DNA from 3 places in the Salinarimonas sp. NSM genome. Region 3 is predicted to be linked to each of the others. Evidence: predicted binding sites of a transcription regulator. Region 3 holds the regulator's gene; each other region holds the start of a gene.

Region 1 (10,301 bases), on a different contig from region 3:
GTGCCGAGCACCGTCGCCGTGGCACCGTCCGCCCGCCCGGCGACCAGCACCGACTCCATGCAGGCATGGACCGGTTCCACAATTTGCGGCGGCGGCAAGGACGTGGGCGATGGCCCGACCGGGACCTCCGCCACGCTCTCCTGCGCACAGGCCGCGGGGCCGCCCGGTCCCGGCGCGATGCGCGCGGTGACGCGGATCGTCTCGCCGGCGGCGAACGCCTCGTTCGGTGCGAAGACCAGACGCAGCGGCGTGAGGGAGCGCCCGGCGACCGGGATGTCCTCGTAGCTGCGCACCACGCTCCCCGCCGCGTCGAGGACCTCGACGGAGAGGATCGCACCCGCGACTGCGTCGCGCAGCGAGAGCGTCGCGTCACCCGCCGCGACGGGCGCGATCGCGATGGGCGGGAGCCGGACCGGGGCGACGTCGGTCCGGGCGTCCCCGCAGGAGACCAGGCCGGCGCTCGGCATCTCCTGGTTCGCCCGCAGCATGTCGCCGGGCAGTGGCAGCACCCCGAGCCGCGACACCGCAGCGGGCGCGGTGGCGCATTGCGGGCCGAACAACGGGGCGGCGTCCTCGCTCGCGATCCGATAGCGCGCCCCCGGAACGAGTCCCTCGAGGGCGACGACGGGGCGGCATGCGGAATGGGGGCCGGGGAATGCGGGCGGCTCGAGCCGACGCTCGCATCCGGCTATCGTCTCAACGCGGGTGAGCGGCGGCAGCGGCACCCGTGTCGTGAAGGGCCGACCGGCGAGGCGTGCTTCGAGCCGCAGGGCATGGGCGCTCCGCGGCCAGAAGGAATCGGGGATGGCGAGCGCCGCCGGCCGGAACGGGTCGATCTCTGCGGTCGCCAGCAGCGGATCGGCGGCGGCGGGATCGAGGAGCACGAGCTGCGCCCCCGGCACGAGCCCCGACACGAGCGCACCGACGCAGCCCGCTCCCGTGTAGAAGACGGTATTCGCCTCGTACGCCGGCGGCGCCATCATCCGCGTGGGCAGGGGGCGAACGGTCACGCGCTCCGAGCAGACCATCGGCACACCCGGGCGCGACGCGCATGCCGCGATCGCGCGGCCCGCCCGCAGAGCATCCACCGGATCGTCCCAGGGAACCGCGAGGCGGACTGGCCCGGCCGCGTTCGGCGCGACGTCGAGGCGGGTCGGATCGCCGTCGGCGTCGTAGGCCACGAGCGCCACGTCCGTCCCCCGTTGGACGCTCTCGACGTAGACGGCGCCGGCCCCCTCGTGCACGGGCTCGACGATCGCCGGCCGCAGAACGCCCGCCTGCTGGGCGGCCGCGGGGCCGACCGACCAGGCCAGCAGCGGGGCGATCACCGCGAGCGAGAGACGGCTGCGCGTCCGTCCCGCGCTGCGCCGAGGATGGAGGATCCCGATCGACATCACGTCACCGCGGTGTAGCCACCCCCGCAGTGAAGACTAGCGCATCCTGCGTCGCCCCGATTGACGTGGATCAAGCGGCGAGCGGATCGTCTCATCAGAACGGGATGTCGTCGTCCATGTCGTCGTAGCGCGATCCGCCACCGCCCGATCCACCACCGCCACCGACGCCGCCGCCGCCGGGGCTCGCCGGGCGGCGCTCCATCGGGGAGGAGCGGCCGAAGTCGCCGCCGCCACCGCCGCCGCCACCGCCGTAATCGTCCCCGCCGTAGTCGTCACCACCACCGCCCCCGCCGCCACCACCGCCGCCGCGGCCGCCGAGCAGGGTCAGCTCGCCGCGGTAGCGCTGGAGCACGACCTCGGTCGTGTACTTCTCCACGCCCTCGCGGTCGGTCCACTTGCGGGTCTGGAGCTGGCCCTCGATGTAGACCGTCGAGCCCTTCTTGAGGTACTGCTCGGCGATCTTGCCGAGCTGCTCGTTGAAGATCACCACCGAGTGCCACTCGGTGCGCTCCTTGCGCTCGCCCGTCGCCTTGTCGCGCCAGGTCTCCGACGTCGCCAGCCGCAGGTTGACGATCGGGTCGCCGTTGCTGGTGCGCCGCACCTCGGGGTCCCTGCCCAGGTTCCCCACCAGGATCACCTTGTTCACGCCGGCCATGATCGCCTCCGCTGTCCTTCGCTCGTCGCCATCGTTCGCCGTCTTTGTGCGGCCCGGCGGGCCGGTCGGCAAGCCCCGAAGGGTCGTGTCCACCGCCCTTTCGATCGTCGTCGTCGAGCGAGTTATGTTCTATTTTCGTTCCGACCGCAAGCGCGGCATTCCCCGCGTGGCACGTGTCTGAAGCCGCTCAGTGCCCCTCGAACGCCACCAGCGAGCGCACCTCCACCCCCATCCCCCGCAGCCGCTCGGCCCCGCCGAGATCCGGCAGGTCGACGATGAAGCAGCAGGCGACGACCTCCGCGCCGATGCGGCGCAGGAGCGCGACGGCGGCGGTGGCGGTGCCGCCGGTGGCGATCAGGTCGTCGACGAGCACCACCCGCTCGCCGGCGACGAGGGCGTCGGCGTGGATCTCGATCTCGTCCGAGCCGTACTCGAGCGCGTAGGCGATGCTGACCACCTGGTGGGGCAGCTTGCCCTTCTTGCGGATCGGCACGAAACCCGCCGAGAGCTGGTGCGCCATCGCCCCGCCCACGATGAAGCCGCGCGCCTCGATGCCGGCGATCTTGTCGACCTTGGTGCCGGCGTAGGGGTTGACCAGCTCGTCGATCGTGCGGCGGAAGGCCCGCGTGTCGCCGAGCAGCGTCGTGATGTCCCGGAACATGATGCCGGGCTTGGGGTAATCGGGGATCGTGCGGATCGCCGACTTGATCTCGGAGGCGGCGGGCGTGTCCATCGGGCGCGTGTCCATGATGCGCAGGTCCTCGAGGCGCGTATCCATCGGGTGGAGTGCGGGGGTGGTCAGCGGTTCAGCACGCGGCCGGCGACGGCGTCGAGCTTGGCCATGAGCGCCGGATCGCGCATCTCCGGCGCGGTCATGATCGCCACCTCCAGCGCGGTATCCGAACCGACGGGGCACGGCTCGTGCTCCTCGGGAAAGTCGCGCGCCACCCGCGCCACGAGTCGCGCCGCGTTCGCGGCGTTCGCACGCACCACCGCGATGACGGAGGCGACGTCGACCGCGGCGTGGCCGGGGTGCCAGCAGTCGTAGTCCGTCACCATCGCGATCGTGGCGTAGGTGATCTCCGCCTCGCGGGCGAGCTTCGCCTCGGGCATGTTGGTCATGCCGATGACGTCGTAGCCCATCTGCTTGTAGCCGAGGCTCTCGGCGAGGCTCGAGAATTGCGGCCCCTCCATGCAGACATACGTGCCGCCCTTGCGCACGTCGACGCCCTCGGCGACGCCGGCGTCGTGGAGGCGCTGCTGCAGGGCCGGGCCCACCGGGTGCGCCATCGAGACGTGGGCGACGCAGCCCTTGCCGAAAAACGAGCTCTCTCGCTTGTGGGTGCGGTCGACGAACTGGTCCACGAGAACGAAGCAGCCCGGCGGCAGCTCGTCCTTGAACGAGCCGCAGGCGGAGAGCGAGACGATGTCGGTGACGCCGGCGCGCTTCATCGCGTCGATGTTGGCGCGGTAGTCGATGTCGGACGGGGACATCCGATGCCCGCGGCCGTGGCGCGGCAGGAACACGATCGGCGTCGTGGCGATTCGGCCGATGCGCAGGACGTCGGAGGGCTCGCCCCAGGGCGATGCCACCCGCTCCTCGCGAACGTCCTCCATGCCGGGCAGGTCGTAGACGCCCGAGCCCCCGATCACGCCCAGTACCGCGCGTGCCATGTCGTCGGCCTCTCCGGTTGTTGCGACGCGATGCTAGCGGGAAGCGTGGCGCGGGCAACCCCCGAAATGCGGCCGCGTTGCGCAAACGGAAAGGGGGCGCCCTGCGAGGAGCGCCCCCGTCCTGCGATCACGCGTGCGGCACGCGGCCGGCATCAGCCCGCGGCGTGGCCCTCGGTCTCGCCGCCGACGCGCGCCCAGATGCGCTTCTTCGTGAAGTAGAGCAGCCCCGCGAAGACGAGGAGGAAGACGAGGACCTGGAAGCCCATCGCCTTGCGCGCCTCGAGATGCGGCTCGGCCGTCCACATCAGGAACGCCGTGACGTCCTTGGCGTACTGCTCCACCGTCTCGGGGACGATCGGGCGGCCCTGGTCGTCGCGCGGGTACTCGACCACGCCCTCGAACAGGACGTTGGGCATCGCCACGATGTGGCCGGGATAGTAGAGGTTCCAGTTGCCGAGCGCCGGATCGAAATCCTCCGGCGGGTCGACGTAGCCCTTCAGGAAGGCCGCCAGGTAGTCCGGGCCGTTCTCGTTGTACTGCGTGAACACGTCGGTGATCCACAAGGGAAAACCGCGCTCGTAGGTACGGGCCTTGGCCATGACCGAGAGGTCCGGCGGGGCCTTGCCCCCGTTCGCGGCGGCCGCCTGCTGGTAGTTCGCGAAAGGCGACGGCCAGAAGTCGGCCGGCGTCGCCGGGCGCTGCACCGGATCGCCGAACTCGTCGTAGCCGCCGTCGACGAGGTACTCGGCCGCGAAGGCCTCGACCTGCGCCTCGGTGTACTCCGGCCCGCCCTCCTCCGCGAGGTTGCGGAAGGAGACCTTCTCGAGGCCGTGGCACGAGGCGCAGACCGTCTTGAACACCAGGAACCCGCGCTGGAGCTGCGCGCGATCGTAGGTGCCGAAGGGGCCGGCGAAGCTCCAGTCCTGCCGCGGCGGCGTGACGCCGCCGCCCGCGGCCTGCGCCAGCCCACCGTGCAGCGAGAGGGAGGCCGCGACCGCGCCGGCGATGATGAGGCTCTTCTTCATGGTTCTCGAACCCTTGTCCTGATCTCGCTTTCCCACCGCGCCTCAGCCCTTCGACTGAGGCTCGGCGGCGGCGCCGACGGGCATGCCCGACCCGCTCGCCTGCTTCTTGCCCAGCACCGCCTCCGTGATGGAGTTCGGCAGCGGCAGCGGCTTCTCGAGCAGCCCGAGGAGCGGCATCGCGATCAGGAAGTAGGCGAAGTAGAGGAAGGTGAAGATCTGCGTCAGCACGACGTAGATGCCCTCTGCCGGACGCGACCCGAGCCAGCCGAGCACCAGGCAGGTGACGACGAAGGCCCAGAACAGCACCTTGAACACCGGCCGGTACGAGCCCGAGCGGACCTTCGACGTGTCGAGCCAGGGCAGGAAGGCCAGCACGGCGATGGCGGCGAACATCAGCACCACGCCCAGGAGCGCGTCGGGAACGGCGCGCAGGATCGCGTAGAAGGGCAGGAAGTACCACTCCGGCACGATGTGCGCCGGCGTCGCCGCGGGGTTCGCCGGGACGTAGTTGTCCGCGTGGCCGAGGTAGTTCGGCAGGTAGAACACGAACCACGCGTAGACCGCGAGGAAGCACACGATCGAGAACGTGTCCTTGACCGTCATGTAGGGGTGGAACGGCACCGCGTCCTTGCCCGACTTGATCGGCACGCCGGTCGGGTTGTTGTTGCCCGGCACGTGCAGGGCCCAGACGTGGAGCATGGCCACGCCGAGGATCATGAAGGGCAGGAGGTAGTGCAGCGAGAAGAAGCGGTTGAGCGTCGGGTTGCCGACCGAGTATCCGCCCCAGAGGAACGACACGATGGTGTCGCCCACGAGCGGGATCACCGAGAACAGGTTGGTGATCACGGTAGCGCCCCAGAACGACATCTGGCCCCACGGCAGCACGTAGCCCATGAAGGCGGTGGCCATCATCAGGAGCAGGATGATGACGCCCAGGATCCACAGCACCTCGCGGGGCGCCTTGTACGAGCCGTAGAACAGGCCGCGGAAGATGTGGATGTAGACCGCGATGAAGAAGAACGACGCGCCGTTCGCATGCATGTAGCGAAGCAGCCAGCCGTACTCGACGTTCCGCATGATGTGCTCGACCGACGTGAAGGCGTAGTCGGCATGCGGCGTGTAGTGCATCGCCAGCACGATGCCGGTGACGAGCTGAATGATCAGCATCACCATCAGGATCGCGCCGAAGGTCCAGAAGTAGGTCAGGTTGCGCGGCACCGGGAAGGCGACGAACGAGGAGTGAACCAGGCCGATGATCGGCAGCCGGCTCTCCAGCCACTTCGCGGCGGCGCTCTTGGGAACGTAGGTGGTGGGATGTGAGCTCATGGGTCTGGCCTGCTTGGTCTCGCCTGGTCGGCTCTCGTTCGGATTTCCGTCGGCCGCGGCACCGAGCCGGCGCCGCCGCCGCGAGGCGCGCTCTCGCCTCAGGCCTCCTCGCCGATCACGACGGACGTGTCGCTGGCGAATCGGTAGGGCGGGACCGGCAGGTTGATGGGCGCCGGGCCCTGGCGGATGCGCCCCGACGTGTCGAACACCGAGCCGTGGCACGGGCAGAACCAGCCGCCGTACTGGCCCTGGAAGTCGAGCGGGACGCAGCCGAGATGGGTGCAGTTGCCGTAGATGATGAGCCAGTTCTCGCGGCCCTCCATCACGCGGGCCTGATCGGCCTCGGGGTCCTTGAGATCGGCGAGGGGGGTGGCGCGCGCCGCCTCGATCTCGGCCGGCGTGCGGTTGCGCACGAAGACCAGCTTGCCGCGCCAGAACAGCTTGACGATCTGGCCTTCGGAGATCGGCGCCAGGTCGACCTCGATCGGCGCGCCGGCCGCGACGGTCTGCGCGTCGGGCGCCAGCTGCGCGATGAAGGGCCAGGCTGCGGCGGCGACGCCGACGGCGCCCATGGCGCCCGTCGCCAGAAACAGGAAGTCGCGCCGGGTGGGCTCTTGCGCTGCGGTGGTCTCGGCCACGTCACTCTCCCGAGCAGGGTTCAAGAAGACGGTCTACGCGCTGTCACGCCTCGCGAGAGACGCGACGAACGGATGGAGCCGCGCGGATCGTGCCGGGGGAAGTGCAACAGCGGCCGCGCGCGCGCAATGCGACCGGGCGTCGCCCGCGCGGCGAAGCCTTTGGCACGGCGACGCTCGTCTGTCCATAGCTGGAACCGTTCCAGGCGGCGCGAAGCGGATTTCCACAGGCGACAGAGGTGCGTCCGCGACGCCGAGCCGCAGCCGAGCTTGACGTCCGCCCGCGGCTTCGCGCCTCGGGCGCACCGAGTCGGGCGCGCCGCGTCAGGCCTCCTCGCCCGCCGCCCAGGCGAGCGCACGCTCGAGCCGGTCGTCGCCCCAGAACATCTCGCCGTCCTCGGCGAAGAAGGTCGGTGCGCCGAAGACGCCCTTCGTGCGCGCCTCCTCCGTGACGGCGCGCAGGCGCTGCTTGTTGGGGTCCGCGCTCGCCGCCCTCATCGTCGCGTCCGAGTCGAGGCCGACGCCACCGGCGAGCGCCGCCACCGCGGACGGTTCCTCGATCGAGCGCGCCTCGCCGAACTGCGCATGGAACACCGCCCGCACGAAGGCGCCGCACCACGGCTTGTCCGCGCCGAAGAGCGCCACGCGGGTCGCGGCGAGACCGTTCTGCGGGAACGGCTCGGGCTTGCGGAAGGGCAGGCCCCGGCGCTCCGCCTCGCGCGCCACGTCGCGCCACATGTAGCGGCCCTTGGCGGGGTAGAGGTTGAAGGGAGAGGTGTTCCAGCCCTGCGCCTGGAAGATCGGCCCCAGCAGGAACGGCCGATAGCGCACGGCCACCCCGGCCGCCTCGGCCAGCGGCTCGATGCGCATCGCCGAGAGGTAGGCGTAGGTCGAGGCGAAGTCGAACCAGAACTCCAGGACGGGGCGGCGGGTCATACGGGCCTCATCTCGCGCGCGGGGTGTGTGAGGTCGAGAATGCGCGATCCACGGCGGGGACGGGAGCTGTTGCGCGCGCCGTCCACCGCATTATAAACGCGCCCGGTCCACCCACGGCACGATGGCGGCGAAAAAAAGTCCGGCCGTCGTCCCGCGCTCGCGTCCGTCGCTCTCGTCCCCACGTTCTCCAGCCGCCGTCAGAAAGCCGAACCCATGACCGACAAGCGCGTCAACAAGGTCGTCCTCGCCTATTCCGGCGGCCTCGACACCTCGATCATCCTCAAGTGGCTGCAGACGACCTACGGCTGCGAGGTGGTGACCTTCACCGCCGACCTCGGCCAGGGTGAGGAGCTCGAGCCGGCGCGCAGGAAGGCGGAGCTGCTCGGCATCAAGCCGGAGAACATCTACATCGAGGACCTGCGCGAGGAGTTCGTGCGCGACTACGTCTTCCCGATGTTCCGGGCGAACGCGCTCTACGAGGGCGTCTACCTGCTCGGCACCTCGATCGCGCGCCCGCTGATCGCCAAGCGCCAGATCGAGATCGCCGAGATGACCGGCGCCGACGCCGTCTGCCACGGCGCCACCGGCAAGGGGAACGACCAGGTCCGCTTCGAGCTCGGCTACTATGCCTTGAAGCCCGACGTCACCGTGATCGCCCCCTGGCGCGAGTGGGACCTGCGCTCGCGCGAGCAGCTGATCGCCTTCGCGGAGCAGCACCAGATTCCGATCTCCAAGGACAAGCGCGGCGAGGCGCCCTTCTCTGTCGACGCGAACCTGCTCCACACCTCCTCGGAGGGCAAGGTGCTCGAGGACCCCGCCGAGGTCGTGCCCGACTACGTCTTCTCGCGCACGCTCTCCCCGGAGGAGGCGCCCGACACCCCCACCGTGATCGCGGTGGGCTTCGACAAGGGCGACGCCGTCTCGATCGACGGCGAGGCGCTCTCGCCCGCGAGCCTGCTCGCACGTCTCAACGATCTCGGGCGCGACAACGGCATCGGCCGCCTCGACCTCGTCGAGAACCGCTTCGTCGGCATGAAGAGCCGCGGCATGTACGAGACGCCCGGCGGCACGATCCTCTCGGTCGCCCACCGCGCCATGGAATCGATCACGCTCGACCGCGGCGCGGCGCATCTCAAGGACGAGCTCGCCCCGCGCTACGCCGAGCTGATCTACAACGGCTTCTGGTTCTCTCCCGAGCGCGAGATGCTGCAGGCGGCGATCGACAAGAGCCAGGAGCACGTCACCGGCACGGTGCGGCTGAAGCTGTACAAGGGCGGCGTGCACGTCATCGGCCGCGAGAGCCCGTTCTCCCTCTACGACCAGGACCTCGTCACCTTCGAGGAGGGCGCCGTCGCCTACGACCACCGCGACGCGGCGGGATTCATCAAGCTCAACGCGCTGCGGCTGCGCACGCTGGCGCAGCGGCGCAAGAAGCTGGGGATGTGAGGCGGGCGGCGGGGCTCGCCCTCAACCCCGCGCGCCCGCCAGCGCCGCGACCACCTCCTCGTCCGTCGTCTGGTCGAAGTCCTCGTAGTAGAGCCCGACCGCGTGGAAAGGGTAGGGCGTGGTGAGCGCCACGACCTCGTCCGCCTCCTCGCGCAGGGCCTCGACCGCCTCGATGGGCGCCACCGGCACCGCCAGGATGCGCCGGGCGGCGCCGGCCTTCTTCAGTGCCCGGAGCGCGGCCTTCGCCGTCGAGCCGGTGGCGACGCCGTCGTCGACGACGATGACCGTGTGCCCGGCGACGTCGAGCGGCGGGCGGTCGCCGAGATAGACGCGGCGTCGGCGCTCGATCTCGGCGAGCTCGCGGCGCTTCGTGTCCTCGAGATAAGCCCCGTCGGCACCCGCCATGCGCGCTGTGGCGGCGTCGATGACGATCTGGGGGTCCTTGCCGTCGACGACGGCGCCGATGCCGTACTCGGGATGGCCGGGCGCGCCGATCTTGCGCACCATCACCAGGTCGAGCGGCGCGCCGAGCGCCCGTGCCACCTCGGCCGCCACCGGCACGCCGCCACGCGGCAGGGCGAGCACGATCGCGCCCTCCTCCGAATGGCCCGAGAGCGCGTCAGCGAGGCGCCGCCCGGCGTCGACCCGATCCTTGAACATCATGGCGCTCGCCTCCCGTCCGCGGTCGCTCCCACGCAAAGGGAACCCGCGCAAAGGGAAAGCGCGAGCGGGCCTCGCGGTTTCGTCGGCCGCGCATCCGGCTCGCCCTCGGACGCGCCCTCAGCCCCGGACGCGCGCCTCCTTGGCGAGCTGCGCGAGCCAGCGCCTGGCCTGCCGCCTGACGTTCGCCGGCGCGGTGCCGCCGTAGCTGGTGCGGCTCTTCACCGACTTCTCGACTCCGAGCACGTCGAAGATCTCCTGCCCGATCCGCGGCTCGACATCCTGCATCTCGGCGAGCGTGAGCTTCTCGAGCCCGACCCCGCGCTTCGCCGCGAGCCCGACGAGGCGCCCGGTGACGTGGTGCGCGTCGCGGAACGGGAGGTCGAGGACGCGCACCAGCCAGTCGGCGAGGTCGGTGGCGGTGGAGAAGCCCGCGCCCGCCCACTTCTTCATGGCCTTCACGTCCGGCTCCAGGTCGCGGACCATGCCGCTCATGGCCGCGATGCACAACGAGATCGTCTGGAGCGCGTCGAACACGCCCTCCTTGTCC
Region 2 (9,070 bases), on a different contig from region 3:
AACACGAAACCACCAGACGGTGGCAGTCCTTTAACGCGCCGTTAACCAACATGCCGGCAAATTTTGCCCAAGGCGGGGCCGGATTCGTCCGAGATCGTCCCTCGCCGAAACCCGAGCCCGCGGCCGCCCCCGCCGCGACGCACCCGGAGCGACCCCCGTGACCGCCACCGGCCTGCCTCTCCTCGAGATGCTGAAGACGCGCATGCACTGGCACCAGGCGCGCCAGAAGCTGCTCGCCGAGAACGTCGCGAACGCCGACACGCCGGGCTTCGCGCCACGCGACGTCGCCGAGCCGCGCTTCGGGCGCGACGGGCGGGGCGTCTCCGCGGCGCTCGCCCCGGCGCGCACGAGCCCGCTGCATCTGGCGGGCTCCGCCGATCCGCGCGCCGCCGCGCAGGTCGACGGCGCGCGCTTCGAGGTTCGCCCGTCCGGCAACGCCGTGAGCCTCGAGGAGGAGATGCTGAAGGTCGCGCAGAACCAGTCCGACTACCAGCTCGCCGCCTCGCTCTACGAGAAGAACCTGGCGATGCTGCGCACGGCCATCGGCCGGCGCTGAGTGAAGGAGCGCGCGCATGGACTTCCTCAAGACGATCGCGGTGGCCGCCTCGGGCCTCAAGGCCCAGTCGGGGCGCATGCGGGTCATCGCCGAGAACATCGCCAACGCCGACTCCACCGCGGCCGCCCCGGGCGCCGACCCGTACCGCCGGCGCATCCCGACCTTCGTCGAGAAGCTCGACCGCGAGCTCGGCGTACGCACGGTGACGCTGGGGCGCGTGCGCGAGGACCAGAGCGAGTTCCGCACCCGCTTCGACCCCGGCCACCCGGCGGCGGACGCGGACGGGCAGGTGAAGCTGCCCAACGTGTCCTCGCTCGTCGAGAGCATGGACATGCGCGAGGCGCAGCGCAGCTACGAGGCGAACCTCAACCTGGTCAACGCCACGCGCCGCATGCTCTCGCGCACCATCGAGATCCTGCGCGCCTGAACCCTCGAGGAAGGTAACGCATCATGGCCACGAACATGTTCGCCGCCAACGCCTACGCCTCGATCCAGGGGCTCTCGCCGGGCCTCGGGCAGGGCGGCGCGGCGGGGCGCATCGGGGGCGCCGCCGGCGCCGAGCGCCCGGACTTCGCAGCCCTCGTCCAGGGCGCCGTCGGCTCCGTCGCCGAGGCGGGCCGCGCCGCGGAGGCCCAGGCGAGCGCGGCCGCCGCCGGCCGCGCCGACGTCGTCGACGTCGTCACCGCGGTGGCCGAGAGCGAGGCCGCGCTCAACACGCTCGTCGCCGTGCGCGACCGCGTCATCCAGGCCTACGAAGAGATCATGCGCATGCCGATCTGACGGCGGCGCGAGCACCACGATCACCTGCAGAAAGCGTACTCCATGACCGGCATGGCCATCCTCGACATCGCCCGCGACGGCATCATGACCTTCTTCAAGGTCGGGGCGCCGGTGATGCTGGTCGCGCTCGCCGTCGGCGTCGTGATCTCGCTCCTCCAGGCACTCACCCAGCTCCAGGAGCAGACGCTCGTCTTCGTGCCCAAGATCATCGCCGTGTTCGTCTCGCTCTTGATCATGCTCCCCCTCATGAGCGACGCGCTCGCGGGCTACATGCACCGTGTCGCCGAGCGCATCGTCGCGGGCGGGTGAGGTGGCCGCGGTCGCGAGCCGGGCGGTCGCGCCCGTCGCGCCCGTCGCGCACGGGCCGCGCGCGCGGCCCGCGAATCTCGTATCGTGCCCGCTCATGGAGCTGCTCTCGCCCGCCGTCGCGACGACCTTCCTCCTCGCCTTCGCGCGGGTGGGCACCCTCGTCATGCTGCTGCCGGGGCTGGGCGAGCAGCTGATCTCGCCGCGCGTGCGCCTCGCCTTCGCGGTCCTGCTGACGATCGTCGTCTATCCCGCCGTGCGCCCGCTGGTGGAGCCCGCCGGCGGCGTCGCCGGGGCGGCGACGCTGTCGCTCCTGTTCGGGGAGATCCTGGTCGGGCTCGTGCTCGGGCTCGCGGTGCGGATGGTCGTGGGCGCGCTGCAGACCGCCGGCACCATCATAGCCCAGCAGATGGGGCTGGGCTTCGCCATGACGGTGGACCCGTCGCTCGGCGGCCAGCAGACGGCGATCGCGAACTTCCTGACGCTGCTCGCCATCACGCTCATCTTCGTCACCGACCTCCACCACCTCGCCATCGCCGCCGTGCGGGCGAGCTACGACATGCTCCCGCCCGGCGGGCTGCCGGAGAGCGGCGACGTCGCCCGGCTCGGCATCGAGGCGGTGGGGCGCGGCTTCGCGCTCGCGGTGCAGATCTCCGCGCCGTTCATCGTCTTCGCGATCCTGTTCAACCTGGGGCTCGGCGTGCTCTCGCGCCTGATGCCGCAGCTCCAGGTGTTCTTCCTGGCGCTGCCGGCGACCATCCTCGGCGGCTTCATCGTGCTCGCCATCGTGGTCGGCGTGATGATGAGCGTGTTCCTCGAGAACCTGCGCGCCTTCCTGTCCACCATCTCCGGCCTGTAGAGGGGAGGGCGGCATGGCGGACCAGGACACCGAGAACGACGATCGCACGGAAGAGCCGACCCCGCGAAAGCTCGAGCAGGCGATCGAGAAGGGCGACGTCGCCAAGAGCCAGGAGATCACGACCTTCTTCGTGCTCGGCGGCTTCACGCTGGCGGCGCTGCTCGTCTCCGGCTTCAGCGCCGAGCGGATCTCGAACGGCATCACGGGCTTCCTAGCCAACGCCCATCAGGTCACCGACGGCGCCGGGCATCTCTCGGTGATGCGCGACGCGATCGTCACCGTGCTGATCGCGCTCGCGGCGCCCTTCGCGATCTTCATGGTCGCGGGGCTCGTCGGCGGCGGCATGCAGCATCGCCTCTTGTGGACCGTCGAGCCGCTGACGCCCAAGCTCGACCGCATCAGCCCCATATCCGGCTTCAAGCGCGTCTTCGGCATGGAGGCGCTCGTCAACTTCGCCAAGGGCCTGCTCAAGCTCGCCATCATCGGCACGCTGGTCGCCGTGATCCTGTGGGGTGAGCGCGCGCGCGTCGACACGCTGGTGCAGGAGGACCCCACCCTGCTCTTCGTCGAGGTGAAGGACCTCTCGGTGAAGCTGCTCGGCGGCGTGCTGGCGCTGTTCTTCTTCGTCGCGGTGGGAGACTTCCTCTACCAGCGCTTCTCCTGGATGAAGCGCCAGCGGATGACGCGCCGCGAGGTGAAGGAGGAGTTCAAGCAGTCCGAAGGCTCGCCAGAGGTGAAGGCGCGCCGGCGCCAGCTGCGGATCGAGCGCGCCCGCCAGCGCATGATGGCGGCGGTGCCGCAGGCGACCGTCATCGTCACCAACCCGACGCACTACGCCGTCGCGCTGAAGTACGAGAAGGGCATGCCCGCGCCGATCTGCGTCGCCAAGGGTGTCGACGCGCTGGCGCTGCGCATCCGCGAGAAGGCGCGCGAGCACGACGTGCCCATCGTCGAGAACCCGCCGCTCGCCCGTGCGCTGCACGCGACCGTCGACATCGACCGGGAGATCCCGGTGGAACACTACTCCGCCGTCGCCGAGGTCATCGGTTACGTCTTGCGGCTCAGGCGCCGTCGGGCATAACCGCTCGAGCGACGAGAACAGGCGACACGCACATGGCTCAGACGAGCGACAAGCCGCAGCGGGCGATCGAGCGCAGCGAGACGCCGGGGAAGATCTGGCTCCTCGTCGTCCTCGCGCTCGTGCTGCCCGGCGCCTTCTTCGGCCTCTCCTTCGTCACGAGCGAGCAGGCCCAGCCGCTGATCACGGCGCTGCTCGCGCTGCTCGCCATGGCCGGCGTGTTCTTCATCACGGCCTACGCCATCGGCGCGTTCGGCTTCTCCGCGCAGGGCACGCGCAACGACCTGACGAAGGCGATGGCGGATTCCTCGTCGGAAGGCCACGTGGTGGTCGAGGGGGACGGCCGCATCGCCTACGCCAACGAGGCCTACCTCTCCTTCGCCGGCGCCACGGAGCTCGCGGAGATCAAGACCGTCGAGCGCCTCTTCCTGGGCGCGCCGGAGGTCTCGGAGGCGATCTACCGCCTCGCCCAGGCGGCGCGCGAGGAGCGTGCGCTCGCCGAGGAGATCCGCCTCTCACCGGCGCTCGGCGGGCGCGGCGAGTACGGCTGGTACCGCGTGCGCGTGCGCCCGCTGCCGCGCCCCGGCGCCAAGCCCGCGGTGCTCTGGTCGATCGCCGACGTGACGCACGAGCGCGAGCGCCACGAGAACGTCTTCCAGGAGCTCCAGCACGCGATCGACTATCTCGATCACGCGCCGGCGGGCTTCTTCTCGGTCGAGCCGGACGGCTCCGTCGCCTACATGAACGCCACGCTCGCGGCCTGGCTCGACCACGACCTCGCGAAGGTCGGCTCGGGCGGACTCGCGCTCGAGGACATGGTGCCTCCCGACGTGGCGACGCTGCTCGCCTCCGTCGAGGGTGCGCCCGGCGAGGTGCGCACCGAGATCTTCGACATCGACATGACGCGCCGGGCCGGCCAGGCGCTGCCCGCGCGGCTCTACCACCGCGTCGCCTTCGGCATGGAGGGCGAGCGCGGCGCTTCGCGCACGCTGGTGATCAACCGCTCGGCCGGGGAGGAGGGCTCGGCGGACGCCCAGCGCGCGGCGGAGGTGCGGTTCGCGCGCTTCTTCAACAACACGCCGATCGCCATCGCGGCGCTCGGCCGGGAGGGCCGCATCCTGCGCGCCAACGCCCCCTTCGTGCGGCTGTTCGGCACGATGCCGCGCGCCGAGCCCGGCGGCGAGGAGCCGCGCCTCGTCCAGCGGGTGCTGGAGCGCGACCACGAGGCGCTCGCGGGCGCGCTCGCGGCCGCCGAGGGCGCGCGCGCGGCCGAGCCCGTCGAGGTCGGGATCGTCGGGCCGGGCGAGCGCTCGGCGCGGATCTGGACGAGCCCCGTCAACGAGACGGACGGGGAGGGCGAGGTCGCGATCGTCTACGCGCTCGAGACGACCGAGCAGCGCCAGCTCGAGACGCAGTTCGCCCAGGCGCAGAAGATGCAGGCGGTGGGCCAGCTCGCCGGCGGCGTGGCGCACGACTTCAACAACGTGCTCCAGGCGATCATCGGCTATTCGGACCTGCTGCTGGCCAACCACAGGCCCACCGACCCGGCCTTCCAGGACATCATGCAGATCAAGCAGAACGCGAACCGGGCCGCGAGCCTGGTGCGCCAGCTGCTCGCCTTCTCGCGCCGCCAGACGCTGCGACCCGAGGTGCTCGACCTCGGCGAGACCATGTCCGACCTGACCATGCTCCTCAAGCGCCTCCTCGGCGAGCGCGTCGAGCTCGACCTGCGCCACGGGCGCGACCTGTGGCCGATCCAGGCGGACGTGCACCAGCTCGAGCAGGTCGTCATCAACCTCGCGGTGAACGCCCGCGACGCCATGCCCGACGGTGGGCGTCTGACGATCCGCACCGCGAACGTGCAGGCCGAGGAGGCCGCCCGTCTCGAGCGCCCCGGCATGCCGGCGGCGGACTACGTCCTCATCGAGGTCGCCGACACGGGCACCGGCATCCCGCCCGAGGTGATGGACAAGATCTTCGAGCCGTTCTTCACCACGAAGGAGATCGGCAAGGGCACCGGGCTCGGCCTCTCGACCGTGTTCGGCATCGTCAAGCAGTCGAACGGCTTCGTCTACGTCGATTCGACTCCGGGCGAGGGCGCCTCCTTCAAGGTCTACCTGCCGCGCCACGTGCAGACCTCCGCCGAGGTGGCGGCGGCTCGGCTCGGCCCCCTCGCGCGCTCGAATCCCGACCTCACCGGCCACGGCGTGGTGCTCCTCGTCGAGGACGAGGACCCCGTGCGCGCCGTGAACTCCCGCGCGCTCAAGGCCCGCGGCTACACGGTGCTCGAGGCCGCCTCCGGCGTCGAGGCGCTCGAGGCGATCGCGGGGTCCGAGGCGCCGGTCGACCTCGTCGTCTCCGACGTGGTGATGCCGGAGATGGACGGGCCCTCGCTGCTGCGCGAGCTGCGCAAGACGCATCCCGACCTCAAGGTCGTGTTCGTCTCCGGCTACGCCGAGGACGCCTTCAAGAAGAACCTCCCCGAGGGCGAGGACTTCGCCTTCCTGCCCAAGCCCTTCACCTTGAAGCAGCTGGTGGAGACGGTGAAGGAGACGATGGGGCGGTGAGGGGGCGGCGGCGCGCGCCGCCGCGGCGTGAGGACGGGGCGCGGACGACGCGGCCGGAGCGTCCCGTATCCCGAGCCGACGTTTCCTGTGGACGCCGCGGCGATGCGCGGGCGCGGACGACCCATGGCGGCCGGGACGCATCCTCGCGTGGGACCGGTGTCCCGGGCGTGGGCGCACGCTGCGCAAAGCCTTGCGCGCCGGGCTCGGCGGAAGGGTCGCGGATTTTTCGTTCCCTTTTCGTTTTGGCTCTTGCGTGTGAGAACGAAGCGCGTACATTGCTGGGGTCGACGCCGCGTTGAGATTCGTCTCCACCCCGTGCAATAAGGGATTCGCGAAATGGCTCAGACCTCGCTGAGGCTGGTGGAAGGCTCCCCCATGGACAAGGACAAGACGAAGGCGCTCGACGCGGCGCTCTCGCAGATCGAGCGTGCGTTCGGCAAGGGCTCGATCATGCGGATGGGCAAGAACCAGCCGCTCGTCGAGATCGAGACGGTGTCGACGGGCTCGCTCGGGCTCGACGTCGCGCTCGGCGTCGGCGGGCTGCCGCGTGGGCGCATCGTCGAGATCTACGGGCCGGAATCCTCGGGCAAGACGACGCTCGCGCTCCACACGATCGCCGAGGCGCAGAAGAAGGGCGGCGTGTGCGCGTTCGTCGACGCCGAGCACGCGCTCGACCCGGTCTATGCCCGCAAGCTCGGCGTGCAGCTCGACGACCTGCTGATCTCCCAGCCCGACACCGGCGAGCAGGCGCTCGAGATCACGGACACGCTGGTGCGCTCGGGTGCCGTGGACGTGCTCGTGGTCGATTCGGTCGCGGCGCTCACGCCCCGCGCCGAGATCGAGGGCGAGATGGGCGAGGTGCAGCCGGGCCTCCAGGCGCGCCTGATGTCGCAGGCGCTGCGCAAGCTCACCGGCTCGATCTCGCGCTCGAAGACGATGGTGATCTTCATCAACCAGATCCGCATGAAGATCGGCGTCATGTACGGCTCGCCGGAGACCACGACGGGCGGCAACGCGCTGAAGTTCTACGCCTCGGTGCGCCTCGACATCCGCCGGGTCTCGACGCTCAAGGACCGCGACGAGGCGATCGGCAACCAGGTGCGCGTCAAGGTCGTCAAGAACAAGGTCGCGCCGCCGTTCAAGCAGGTCGAGTTCGACATCATGTACGGCGAGGGCATTTCGAAGGTCGGCGAGCTGCTCGATCTTGGGGTGAAGGGCGGCATCGTCGAGAAGTCCGGCGCCTGGTTCTCCTACGACAGCCAGCGGCTGGGCCAGGGGCGCGAGAACGCCAAGACCTTCCTCAAGGACAATCCCGACGTCGCCAAGCGCATCGAGGACGCCATCCGCCAGAATTCCGGCGTGCTGGCCGACCGCATCCTCGACGAGGCGACCCCCACGGCCGATGACCTGGACGAAGGCGAGGCCTGACGCATGCTCCCGCGCCTCCCGCCCCCTTGGGGCGGGGACGATCCGCGCAGCGGATCAGGGGCGGGGTCCGTGCGGGCGATGTCGCCCGCCCCAGGTAGGGGGACCTCGCGAGCAGGATCGGTCGAGGCGCATCGTGCGCGCCGGTCTCGTCCGCACGCGAAGGGGGAGCGACCCGCGAGGCCCGCAGCCGTGTGCCGTCAGCGAGCGACGACCGGGGCGGTCTCCGGGGTGCCCGCCGGGACGGCAGCCGGCGCGGCCGCCTGATCGGCGTCACTTCGCCGCGCGCGCCACCCCTCGAGCAGGGTGGGGCGCAGCGCGTCGATGCGCGGAAGGGCGGCGTCGCCGATGGGCGGCGGGGGCGGGGGGACCGCGCCGGGCCGGAACCCCAGCTCGGCGAAGGGCGCGAGCAGCTTCGCATCGCGCGCCAGCACGTGAACCGGAACGGCGCGCGATGCGTCCTCCCCGGTGATCAACGGTGCGGGCTGGTGATCGCCCATGACGATCACGACGGTGTCCGGCGAGAGCCGCTCGGAGACGAAGGCCGCCACCGCGTCGATGGAATGCGCGACCGAGCGCGCGTATTGCACGCGCACCGCCTCGGGATCGCGCCACACCTCGCGGGGATGCGGCGCGTCGTCGGTCCAGCGGCGGTAGATGGCGCCGTCCCCCAGCGCCTCCCAGGGCACGATCTCGGGTACGGGCAGCCAGGGGGCATGGCTCGAGATCAGCGCGGCCAGGGCGAAGAGCGGCGGGCGACCGGGCGTGTCGAGCTCCGCGCGGGCGAGGTGGTCGAGGGCGAACTGGTCGGGCACGATCCCCCAATAGAAAACCGGCCCGGCATAGCCCATGTCCTGCGCCTCGTAGGTCGCCTCGTAGCCGAGGAGCTGGCCCTCGGGCCAGGGCATCGTGATCGCCGGCATCGACTGCACGGTGCGATAGCCCGCGCCCGAGAAGTCGTCGACGAGCGTGCGCGGGGCCTCCGAGAGGAAGAGTGCGTAGAGTGTCTGGTCGTCGATGAACCGACCCGACGAGACGCTGGCGTGGTTGAGCCAGGACTGCCCGCCGGCGCTCGCGGCGACGAGCCGCCCCGAGGCGAGCGAGAAGCCGGCCTCGCGCGCCAGCGCCTCGAAGGTGGCGAGGCGGGGGCCGACGACCCGTGCGTAGGCCGGGTCGTCGAGCGCGGTGACGCCGTAGCTCTCGATGAAGATCACGACGACGTCGCGCCCGTCGAGCGCACCGAGGATCTCCGCCTCCGGGATGCCGTCCGCGGCGTCCTGCCCGAGATCGGCGCGAAAGGCGGCGCGCCGGCCGAGCGCGACGACGAGGCCCTGCGCCTGGAGCGCCACCGTCAGGCTGGCCGAGCCGCCGACCGGGCGCCATCCGGGCCGGCCCTCGAGAAGGGTCTTCTGCCCGCCGTAGAGCGCGAGCGCGCCGGCGCCGAGAGCGTACATCGCCAGCCGCGCATGCGGCGCCGCGAACAGCTCGGCCAGGCGCGA
Region 3 (10,301 bases):
GGCTCCTCGCCCAGCAGAACCGCTCCTGGCTGTTCGACATCGAGGAGGGCATCCTCGACCCTGCCCGGCTGCCGCGCATCATCATGGACCCGATGACCGCGCTCTCCTTCAAGCAGGAGAAGGACACGGAATTCCGCGACACCGTGGTATCCCTGCTGATCGACAATTCCGGCTCGATGCGTGGGCGCCCGATCACGGTCGCCGCCACCTGCGCAGACATCCTCGCGCGCACGCTCGAGCGCTGCGGCGTCAAGGTCGAGATCCTCGGCTTCACCACGCGCGCCTGGAAGGGCGGGCAGTCGCGCGAGCAATGGCTGCAGGCGGGCAAGCCGGCCAACCCGGGCCGGCTCAACGACCTGCGGCACATCGTCTACAAGGCGGCCGACGAGCCCTGGCGGCGCGCGCGGCGTAATCTCGGGCTGATGATGCGCGAGGGGCTGCTCAAGGAGAACATCGACGGCGAGGCGCTCGACTGGGCGCACAAGCGCCTGCTCGGGCGGCCCGAGCAGCGGCGCATCCTGATGGTGATCTCCGACGGCGCGCCGGTCGACGATTCGACGCTCTCGGTGAATCCGGGCAACTACCTCGAGAAGCACCTGCGCTTCGTCATCGAGGAGATCGAGACCCGCTCGCCGGTCGAGCTGATCGCCATCGGCATCGGCCACGACGTGACCCGCTACTACCGCCGTGCGGTGACCATCGTCGACGCCGAGGAGCTCGGGGGCGTGATGACCGAGAAGCTCGCCGAGCTGTTCGAGGATACCGGCGCCGCGCCGCAGGCGGGCGCGATGCCGCGTCGCGCCGCCGGCGGTCGCCGGGGCGCGCGTTGAGGCTCACGCGCCGGGGCATGCTGGCCGGCCTCGCGACCGTCGCCGCCGGCGCGCTCGCCCCGGCCCCGCGGGCGCGGGCGGATCTCGAGGGTCCGCTGCCGCTGGCGCTGCGGACGTACCCGATCCGGCATCTCGGCCCCCGCGGCCTCGTCGACGGCCTCCACGGACAGCTGCGCTACCGCGGCGGGATCGAGCTGCAGGCGGGGGCCGACGCCTTCGGCGGGCTCTCGGGCCTTGTCGTCCTCGACGGCGGCGCGCGGCTGCTGGCCGTCTCCGACCACGGCTACGTCCTCGCCGCCGAGATCCTGCGCGGCCTCGACGGCGCGATCGTCGATCTCGCCGAGGCGGTGCTCGCGCCGCTGCGCGGCCCGGGCGGCACGCTGCTCTGGCGCGAGGGCCTCTACGACGCCGAGGCGCTGACGGTCGACGGCGCCACGGTCTATGTCGGGATCGAGCAGGAGCAGGCGGTCCTCGCCTACGATCGCGCGGCGGGCATCGCCGCGCCGGGCACGCGGCTCGCGCTGCCGCCCGCCGTGCGCGCGGTGCTCGACCGCTGGCCCGGCAACAAGGGCATGGAGAGCCTCTTCGTCGCCCCGGCGCCGTCCGCATTCCCCGGCGCCCTCGTCGCCATCGCCGAACGCGCGCGCCGCGGGGCGGCCACCCCGACCGTCGGCGTCGTGCTGACGGGGCCGGACGCCGGCGCGACCTTCGCGGTGGCGCGCGACGACGCGTTCGAGCCGACGGACTGCGCGGTCCTGCCCGGCGGCGACCTCCTGCTGCTCGAGCGCCGCTACGCGCTGACGAGCGGCGTCGCGGCGCGCATCCGCCGCGTGCCCGGCGCGGACCTGCGCCCCGATGCGACCCTCGACGGCCCGGTCATCTTCGAGGCGGACTGGACGAACGCCATCGACAACATGGAGGGTCTCGCCGTCCACACCGGGCCCGAGGGCGAGACCATCCTCACGATGATCGCGGACGACAATTACTCCGTGCTGCAGCGGACGCTGCTGCTGGAGTTCGAGCTGGCGTGACCGCCGCCGGGCGGCGCACGCGAACCGTCGGCGGACCCTCTTGCGGGGCGATACGGCCGCGCTAGTCTCGCGCTCCCTTCCGCTTCGGAATGCCTCCCGATGACGATCCACCCCGCCCTGTCCCGCTGCCGCCGTGCCGGCCCGCGCCTCGCCTCGTGCCTCGCTCTCTCGCTGATCGCCGCACCGTCCGCCGCCCTCGCCCAGCGCCTCTCGGAGGTCGACGCCCTCGTCGCCCCGCACGTGGGCGTGGACACGCCCGGGCTCGCCGTCCTCGTCGTGGAGCACGGGGAGGTTCGGCACATGGTCGGCTACGGTGTCGCCGACGTCGAATCGCAGGAGCCCGTCACCCCGGACACGCTGTTCGACCTCGCCTCCGTCTCCAAGCAGATGACGGCGCTCGCCGCGGCGCTCCTCGTCGAGGACGGCACGCTCGACCCGACGGCGCCCGTCGCCGACGTGCTGCCGATGCTGCCCGCGCTCCCGGAGGGAGCGAGCCGGCCGATCCTGCTCGAGGACCTCGTGCGCCACACGAGCGGCCTGCCGGACTACCTCGGCGACGCCCCCGGCCTCGGTTTCGATGCGAGCACCGACCAGTCCCGGGTCCTCGGCTGGGTCGCCGCCATGCCGCTCGACGCCGAGCCGGGCAGCGTCTTCTCCTACTCGAACACCGGCTATCTCGTGCTCGGCGCCCTCCTCGCCGCCGCCGAGGGCGCCGAGAGCCTCGACGCGGTGCTGCACGCGCGCCTCTTCGCACCGCTCGGCATGACGTCCTCCGCCTCCGGCTACCCGGTCGACGCGGCGCTGCGCGCCTCCGGCTACGCCGGGGCGGGCGGCGCCTTCGAGGCGAGCGAATGGGACACGGCGGTGGAGGGCGACGGCTCGATCTGGACGAGCGTCGCCGATCTCGCGCGCTACGAGGTCGCGCTCGCCGACGGCTTCGCCCCCGCCGAGGTCCTGTTCTCCGAGGGCGCCTTCGACGACGGGGAGCGGATCATCGACGAGAGCGGCGCCGGCTACGGCTGGGGCTGGTCGCTCTACACCGACGACTTCGACAGGACGGTCGCGGCGCATGGCGGCTCGTGGTACGGCACGGCGACCTACTACTATCGTGGGCTCGACAGCGGCGTCTCGGTGGTGGTGCTCGCCAACGGCGAGGACCTCGACGCCGAGAGCCTCGCCTGGGCGATCGCGCGGGCGGTCGAGGAGTGAGGCGGACCGCACGCGGCGCAGCCCTGGTCGGCGCGCGCGGGGGTGGCGCGCGGACCCGGGGGGCGGCAGTCTCGCGCCGGCGATCGAGCGGTCGAGTCGTGCGCGGGGCGTGAGCGGGGCGTGAGCGGGACATGAGCGAGACGGCGGGCGGGACGGGGACGGCGGCGCGCGCGCCGGCGGAGGGGGGCGGCGGGCTGATCCAGCCGCTCTCGGCGGGTGCGCTGGCGGCGCTCGTCGGCTTCGCCTCGACCTTTGCGCTGCTGCTGCAGGGCTTCGTCTCGGTGGGCGCGACGCCGGCGCAGGCCGCCTCGGGCCTGCTCGCGGTCTGCCTCGTCAAGGGCGTGCTGGCGATCGGCCTCTCGTGGCGCACGCGGCTCCCGATCTCGATCGCCTGGTCGACGCCCGGCGCCGCGCTGCTCGTGGCGACCGGCGCCTTCGCCGGGGGCTTCCCGGTCGCGGTCGGCGCCTTTCTCGCGGCCTCCGCGCTCGTGATCCTGGCGGGCGTGATCCGCCCGTTCGGGCGGGCGGTGGAGCGCATCCCGATGCCGCTCGCCGCCGCGATGCTGGCGGGCATCCTTCTCGATCTGTGCCTCGCCCCCGCCCGTGCGACCCTGGCGGAGCCGGCTCTGGCGCTGCCGATCGTGATCGTCTGGGCGCTCGCCCTGCGCTTCGCTCGGCCCTACGCGGTGCCGCTGGCGGTTCTCGTGACGATCGGCGTGGTGCTCGCGGCGACGCCCCTGCCGGACGCGTCCTGGGGGGCGCTCGCGCCGCGGCCGGTGCTCGTCGCGCCCACCTTCTCGCTGGATGCCCTCGTCGGCCTCGCGCTGCCGCTCTTCCTCGTGACCATGGCCTCCCAGAACGTGCCGGGCCTCGCGGTGCTGGCGGCCAACGGCTACCGCCCGCCGGTCGGGCCGATCTTCGTCGGCACCGGCGTCGCGAGCGCCGTCGCCTCCGTCTTCGGCGGCCACCTCGTCAACCTCGCCGCGATCACGGCGGCTTTGTGCGCCGGGCCGGAGGCGCATCCGGACCCGTCGCGGCGCTGGGTCGCCGCCGCGGCGGCGGGCGCCGTCTACATCGCGCTCGGGCTCTCGGCCGGTGCGGCGGCCGCCTTCATCTCGGCCTCGCCGCCGATCCTGATCCAGGCGGTGGCGGGCCTCGCGCTGCTCACGAGCTTCGCCGGCGCGATCCAGGCGGCGCTCGCCGACGAGAAGGCCCGCATGGCCGCCCTCGTCTGCTTCGTCACCACGGCCTCGGGCGTCGCCTTCTTCGGCATCGGCGCCCCGTTCTGGGGCCTGCTCGCAGGCGGGTCGATGTGGCTGCTGCGGCGGTGAGGGCGCGAGCCTCGCTCAATACCGCCGGAACAGGCTCACCAGCTTGCCCTGGATCTTCACCCGATCGGGCCCGAGCACCCGCGTCTCGTAGGCGGGGTTGGCCGCCTCGAGCGCGATCGACGAGCCGCGGCGGCGGAAGCGCTTGAGGGTCGCCTCCTCGTCGTCGATCAGCGCGACGATGATGTCCCCCGTGTTGGCCACGTCCTGCTTGCGCACGACCACGATGTCCCCATCGAGGATGCCGGCCTCGATCATCGAGTCGCCGCGGACCTCCAGCGCGAAGTGCTCGCCCGACGCGACGAGGTCCGGCGAGACGGTGATCGAGTGGCTCTGCGACTGGATCGCCGAGATCGGGACGCCCGCCGCGATCCGGCCCATGACCGGGATCTGGATTCCGCGCTCCTCGTCCGGCAGGCTCGGCGCCGCCACAGGCGCCGCGGCGGCCTTGGGCTTGGCCGCGAGCCCGCCCTCGACGACGCTCGGGCTGAAGCGCCGGCTCGCGGGCACGCCGAGGCCCTCGGGCAGGCGCACGACCTCGAGCGCCCGCGCCCGGTTCGGGAGCCGCCGGATGAAGCCGCGCTCCTCCAGCGCCGTGATCAGCCGGTGGATGCCCGACTTCGACTTGAGGTCGAGCGCATCCTTCATCTCGTCGAAGGAGGGCGGGACGCCGGTCTCCCGCACCCGCTCGTGGATGAAGCGAAGCAGTTCGTGCTGTTTGCGCGTGAGCATGGGCACCCCGTCTTGGAGCCTCTTGGAGCCTTCCGCGGCCGCCGGCCGAATCGCCGATACGATCTCTCGGAAAACAAACGCGGAACTTATACCCGTTCCCCATGCGTTCCGCAACCCCCGTCGCGACCCGTCTTCGCGGCGGGGCATTCATCCCGGGAGCGCCCGCAGGTGGATCAGCGCTCCGGCGAAACGCCTCTCCAGCGGCCCTATGCGCGACGGCAGCCCGACGAGCGCGACGCGCGCCGGGCTCGGCGGGTCGTCGATCGCATCCTGCATCGTCCCCTCGCTTCGTTCGGTCGGCGGAGCGGGCGCCGCTCCGCGCCCGGGATCCTCGGATTCGGGATCGTGGTCGCGGATCCCTCGGATCGGGCTCCCGCGACGCACGCCCGATGCACCGCGCGCTCAGCCGCCCGTGCCGACGGCCTCGCGCACGAGCGGGATCCAGGTCTCGCGCTGCTCGGCGTAGAAGGCGTCGATCTCGGCCGGCGTGCGCGGCGGCACGAGGTCGGCGCCGAGCGCGAGCAGCTGCTCCCGCACGGCGGGCGTCTCCATCACCGCCGCGACCTCGGCATTGAGGCGCTCGACGATCGCGTCCGGCGTTCCGGACGGCGCCGCGATCGTGTTCCAGGTGGCCGCCTCGAAGCCCGGGAAGCCCAGCTCGGCCACGGTCGGCACCTCCGGCAGCGCCCCGGAGCGCGCGAGGGAGGTGATGGCGAGCGGGCGCACCGCCCCCGCCTCGATCTGCGGGATCGCGGTCACCGCGACGTCGAACATGTGCGACAGGCGTCCGGCGACCACGTCGCGCCGCGCGTCCGAGCCCGCCTCGTAGGGCACGTGCTCGACCTCGACGCCGACCGCGTTCGCCCAGCGCAGGCCGGTGACGTGCGTCGTCGTGCCGACCGGGCCGGATCCGTACTGGAAGGCGCCCGGCTCGGCCTTCAGAGCCGCGACGTAGTCTTCCATGGTCTGCGCCGGGTCATCCGGATTGACCACGAGGACGAGGGGCACGGAGTTGATCATCGCCACCCCGCGCAGCGTCTCGGACAGGTCGACCGGCATGTCCGGGAAGAGCGCGATGTTGAACACGAGCTGCGAGGACGTGCCGACGAGGAGGGTATGGCCGTCGGGCTCGGCATCGGAGACGAGCTCCGTCGCCACCATGCCCGAGCTCTGCGGCATCGCCTCGAGCACGATGCGCTGCCCCAGGCGCTTCTCGAGCTCGGCGGCGACGATCTGCGCGGAGACGAAGGCGTTGCCGCTGGCGGCGGACGCGGTGATCAGCCGAATCGGCTGGGTCGGCCAGCCCTCCGCCTGGGCGGGAGCGGACGCGACCGCGATCGCACCGGCAGCGAGGCCGGCGGCGAGAATGCTCTTCCACATGGTCTTCCCTCGGTCTAAGGAGTGATGAGGAATGAATACCTGTTTCTCGGCGAGAGGCAATATGAGTAACTCACGCTCCAATGATTTACGCTCCACTCTAGTTTTTCTTCATTCTAAGTTGGATTACAGTATTTTCGTGGAGATTTCCGTTGCGGCCGCTGCGTCGGCCTTCGCACTCGCGGCGAGCGCTCTCCCGGAAGGACGCCCGGGGCGACTCGGGCCGGCGGACGTTCCCCTCGCGCTCGCCGCCCTGACGACGCTCGCCGCGCTCCTCGGGATCGCGACCCGCCGCCGTGCCGCGGCCGCGGCGGGGGCGGCGGTCGATCCCTGCGCGGCGCTCGGCACGATACCCACGCGCACCGTCGTACGCCTGCTCGCGTCGATCGTCCTCCTGGCGACGACGGTCGCCCCGCTCGGGCTCCTCCTGTCGGGCACGCTCTGCGGCGCGCTGGCGGCGTCGGCGGTGACGGGCGCGCGCCTCCCCGGCTCCCTCGCCGCGGGGGCGGTCACGGCGGCACTCGTCGCGGGCGTCTTCGTCGGCCTCGTCGGCCAGCCTCTGCCGCTCCTGCCGGACGCCCTGCGATGACCGAGGTCGACATCGTCGCGGGCCTCGCGGCTGCGCTGACCCTCGAGCATCTCGGCTGGGCCTTCGCAGGGGCCTTCCTCGGCACGCTGGTGGGCGTGCTGCCGGGCCTCGGCCCGGTGGCGACGATCGCCCTGCTCCTGCCGACGACCTTCTTCCTTCCGCCGACGGGCTCGCTGATCATGCTGGCCGGCATCTACTACGGCGCTCAGTACGGCTCCTCGACGACCGCCATCCTTCTCAACGTGCCGGGCGAGGCGTCCGGCGCGGTCACGGCGGTCTCCGGCCACAAGATGGCGCGGGAGGGCCGCGCGGTGGAGGCGCTCGCCGTCGCGACCCTCGCGTCTGCGGTCGCGGGCGTCCTGTCGGCTCTCGTCCTCGCCCTGGCGACGCCGGCCCTGGCACGCGCCTCGCTCGCGATCGGCCCCGCGGACGTCGCGGCGATGATGGTGCTCGCCGGCGCGCTCGCCGTCGTGCTCTCGGCGGCACCACTCGCGCGCGGCTTCGCGATGCTCGGGCTCGGCGGCATGCTCGGCCTGATCGGCACGGCGGGGCCCGACGGGCTGCCGCGCTTCACCTTCGGCATGCGCGCGCTCTTCGACGGGATCGGCTTCGTGCCGCTCGTCGTCGGGCTCTTCGGCATGTCGGAGGCGCTCGCCCTCGCCGCGCGGGGGACGAACGGCGGTGCGGTGGCGCGGATCGGACGCTGGTGGCCGGGCGCCGCGGCCATCCGCGGCTGGCTCGCACCCGCCCTGCGCGGGTCGCTGGTGGGCGCCGCGATCGGCCTCGTGCCGGGCGCGACGACCCTCGTCTCGTCCTTCGCCGCCTGGTCCCTGGAGAAGAGGGTCTCCCGCGGCGCGCCGGAGGGCCGGCGCGACATCGCCGGCGTCGCCGCGCCGGAGGCCGCGAACAACGCCAGCGCCCAGACCGGCTTCGTCGCCCTGTTCGGGCTCGGCATCCCGTCCAACGCCGTGACGGCCGTGCTGGTCGGCGCGATGATGATCCACGGCCTGCCGCCGGGCCCGGCGCTGATGAGCCGGGAGCCGACGCTGTTCTGGACCTTCGTCGGCTCGATGCTGATCGCGAACCTGATGCTCGTCGTCCTGAACCTGCCACTCGTCGGCCTGTGGGCGCGCCTCGTCACCGTACCGCCGCTCTGGCTCGTGCCTGGGATCGTGCTCGTGTCGGGGGTCGGCGTTCTGGCGAGCGGCGGGCTCGCCTTCGACGTCGTGCTCCTCGCCCTGTTCGGCGGGCTCGGCTACGCGCTGCGTCGGACGGGCTTCCCGCTCCTGCCGCTCCTCGTCGGCTTCGTGCTCGCGCCGATCTTCGAGGACCACCTCCGGCGCGCCATCGCCCATGCCCGCGGCGACCTCGCGACGCTGGCGAGCGAGCCGCTCGCGTCCGGGCTGCTGGCCGCCGCCGCCCTCGCGACGACGTACGCGCTCTGGCGGCGCGGGCAGCGCTGACGTGCGTCGGCCGTGGGCCCGCTCACATCATGCCCGCCAGCCGCACGATCTCCACCACCTCCCCCGCCTGCCGCGCCGAATCTCGCACCGGCCGCACGATCAACGCGTCCGCGCGGGCGAGGACGCCGAGCATGGAGGAGTCCTGCACGGGCGCCGGCGTCGCCTCGGGCAGCGCGCACGAGCGAGGCGCGAGGGTGGCCCGGACGTAGTCCTCGCGGGCGTCGTTCGGCGCCATCGACGCACCGAGCACGGCCCACTCGGTCGCGATCCGCCCCGCCTGCGGATCGCCCACGAGTGCGCGGATCGCCGGACGCAGGAAGAGGAGGCCGCAGACCATGGAGGAGACCGGGTTGCCCGGCAGCCCGAGGAACAGCATGCCGTCGAGCCGCCCGTGCATCAGCGGCTTGCCCGGGCGCATGGCGATCTTCCAGAACCCGAGCTCCATGCCCGCCTCGCGCAGGGTATCCTGCACGAGGTCGTGAGCGCCCACCGACGCGCCGCCGAGGGTGACGAGGACGTCGGCGCCCGCCGCGCGCGCGGCCGCGAGCTTCTCGCGTATGGCGTCCTTCGTGTCGCGTGCGATGCCGAGCACCCGCGGCTCGCCCCCCGCCGCGGCGACGAGGGCGGCGAGCGCGACGACGTTCGAGGCGACGATCTGGTCCGGCCCCGGCGCCTCGCCGGGCATGACGAGCTCGTCGCCGGTGGCGATCAGCGCGACGACGGGGCGGCGGCGCACGGGGAGCGCGGGGTGGTTCATCGCGGCGGCGAGCGCCAGCGCGCGCGCGTCGAGCACGCGCCCGGCGGGGATCAGCACGTCACCCTGCGAGAAGTCGAGCCCGCGTGGGCGCACGAATCGGCCCGCGGGCGCGCTCTCGAGGATGCGCACGCACCCGTCCGCCGGCGGCTCGGCGTTCTCCTGGACGACGATCGTGTCGGCGCCCTCGGGCACCGGCGCGCCGGTGAAGATGCGTACCGCCTCCCCCGCGCCGACCGGGCCCGCGAAACGGCGCCCGGCGGCCGCCTCACCGATCACCCTCAGCACGACGGGCGCCGTCGCCACGTCGATGGCGCGCACCGCGAAGCCGTCCATGGCGGAGGCGGCGAAGGGCGGCTGCGTGCGGGTCGCGACCACGTCCTCGGCCAGCGTGCGGCCGAAGCATGCCTCGAGCGGCGCGATCTCTGCGGGGAGCGGCGCGCCGGCGGCGGCGACGATGCGGGCGCGGGCCTCGGCGACGGGGAGCAGGCTCACGACGCGCACCCCCTCCCCTAGCCGTCGGCCCGCCAGGTCCCGGAGCGCCCGCCGGTCTTCTCGAGGAGCCGCACGCCCTCGATGCGCATGCTCTTGTCCGCCGCCTTGACCATGTCGTAGATCGTGAGGCACGCCACCGAGACGGCGGTGAGCGCCTCCATCTCGACGCCGGTCTGGCCCGCGACCTTCACCTCGGCGGTGACGCGCACCCCCGGCAGGGCCTCGTCGATCGTGCAGTCGACGCGGACCTTCGTGATCATCAAGGGATGGCAGAGCGGGATCAGCTCGTGCGTGCGCTTGGCCGCCATGATGCCGGCGACGCGCGCGACACCGAGCACGTCGCCCTTCTTGGCGTCGCCAGCGCGGATGACGGCGATGGTCTCCGGCCGCGTGATCACCACGCCCTCGGCGATGGCCGTGCGGGAGGTGACGTCCTTCTCGGACACGTCGACCATGTTGGCGGCGCCGGAGGCGTCGATGTGGCTGAGATCGC

The links. Region 3 encodes LexA, which represses DNA repair genes until DNA is damaged. Its sites were predicted from a motif close to TGTTCNNNNTGTGTTCNG; they were not measured.
Region 1: the regulator LexA is predicted to act here: its motif matches at 2,175-2,192, upstream of ssb (single-stranded DNA-binding protein).
Region 2: the regulator LexA is predicted to act here: its motif matches at 6,374-6,391, upstream of recA (recombinase RecA).

The regions. Positions count from the first base shown of each region.
Region 1 is NZ_JBQTCJ010000042.1:30,508-40,808, reverse strand. Features, by position in the region: gene ACTZWW_RS15295 (hypothetical protein) at 1-1,394, opposite strand, end outside; gene ssb (single-stranded DNA-binding protein) at 1,489-2,049, opposite strand; gene ACTZWW_RS15285 (adenine phosphoribosyltransferase) at 2,237-2,782, opposite strand; gene ACTZWW_RS15280 (S-methyl-5'-thioadenosine phosphorylase) at 2,848-3,723, opposite strand; gene ACTZWW_RS15275 (cytochrome c1) at 3,876-4,748, opposite strand; gene ACTZWW_RS15270 (cytochrome b) at 4,791-6,074, opposite strand; gene petA (ubiquinol-cytochrome c reductase iron-sulfur subunit) at 6,173-6,712, opposite strand; gene ACTZWW_RS15260 (2-hydroxychromene-2-carboxylate isomerase) at 7,034-7,645, opposite strand; gene ACTZWW_RS15255 (argininosuccinate synthase) at 7,859-9,091, shown strand; gene ACTZWW_RS15250 (phosphoribosyltransferase) at 9,113-9,754, opposite strand; gene argH (argininosuccinate lyase) at 9,872-10,301, opposite strand, start outside.
Region 2 is NZ_JBQTCJ010000053.1:25,664-34,733, reverse strand. Features, by position in the region: gene flgB (flagellar basal body rod protein FlgB) at 158-556, shown strand; gene flgC (flagellar basal body rod protein FlgC) at 573-983, shown strand; gene ACTZWW_RS17330 (flagellar hook-basal body complex protein FliE) at 1,007-1,336, shown strand; gene fliQ (flagellar biosynthesis protein FliQ) at 1,379-1,645, shown strand; gene fliR (flagellar biosynthetic protein FliR) at 1,740-2,501, shown strand; gene flhB (flagellar biosynthesis protein FlhB) at 2,515-3,582, shown strand; gene cckA (cell cycle histidine kinase CckA) at 3,615-6,146, shown strand; gene recA (recombinase RecA) at 6,483-7,574, shown strand; gene ACTZWW_RS17300 (hypothetical protein) at 7,772-9,070, opposite strand, start outside.
Region 3 is NZ_JBQTCJ010000055.1:16,461-26,761, reverse strand. Features, by position in the region: gene cobT (cobaltochelatase subunit CobT) at 1-830, shown strand, start outside; gene ACTZWW_RS17655 (esterase-like activity of phytase family protein) at 848-1,861, shown strand; gene ACTZWW_RS17650 (serine hydrolase domain-containing protein) at 1,961-3,070, shown strand; gene ACTZWW_RS17645 (benzoate/H(+) symporter BenE family transporter) at 3,202-4,401, shown strand; gene lexA (transcriptional repressor LexA) at 4,417-5,130, opposite strand; gene ACTZWW_RS17635 (hypothetical protein) at 5,278-5,406, opposite strand; gene ACTZWW_RS17630 (Bug family tripartite tricarboxylate transporter substrate binding protein) at 5,533-6,510, opposite strand; gene ACTZWW_RS17625 (tripartite tricarboxylate transporter TctB family protein) at 6,647-7,096, shown strand; gene ACTZWW_RS17620 (tripartite tricarboxylate transporter permease) at 7,093-8,559, shown strand; gene ACTZWW_RS17615 (molybdopterin molybdotransferase MoeA) at 8,582-9,808, opposite strand; gene moaC (cyclic pyranopterin monophosphate synthase MoaC) at 9,826-10,301, opposite strand, start outside.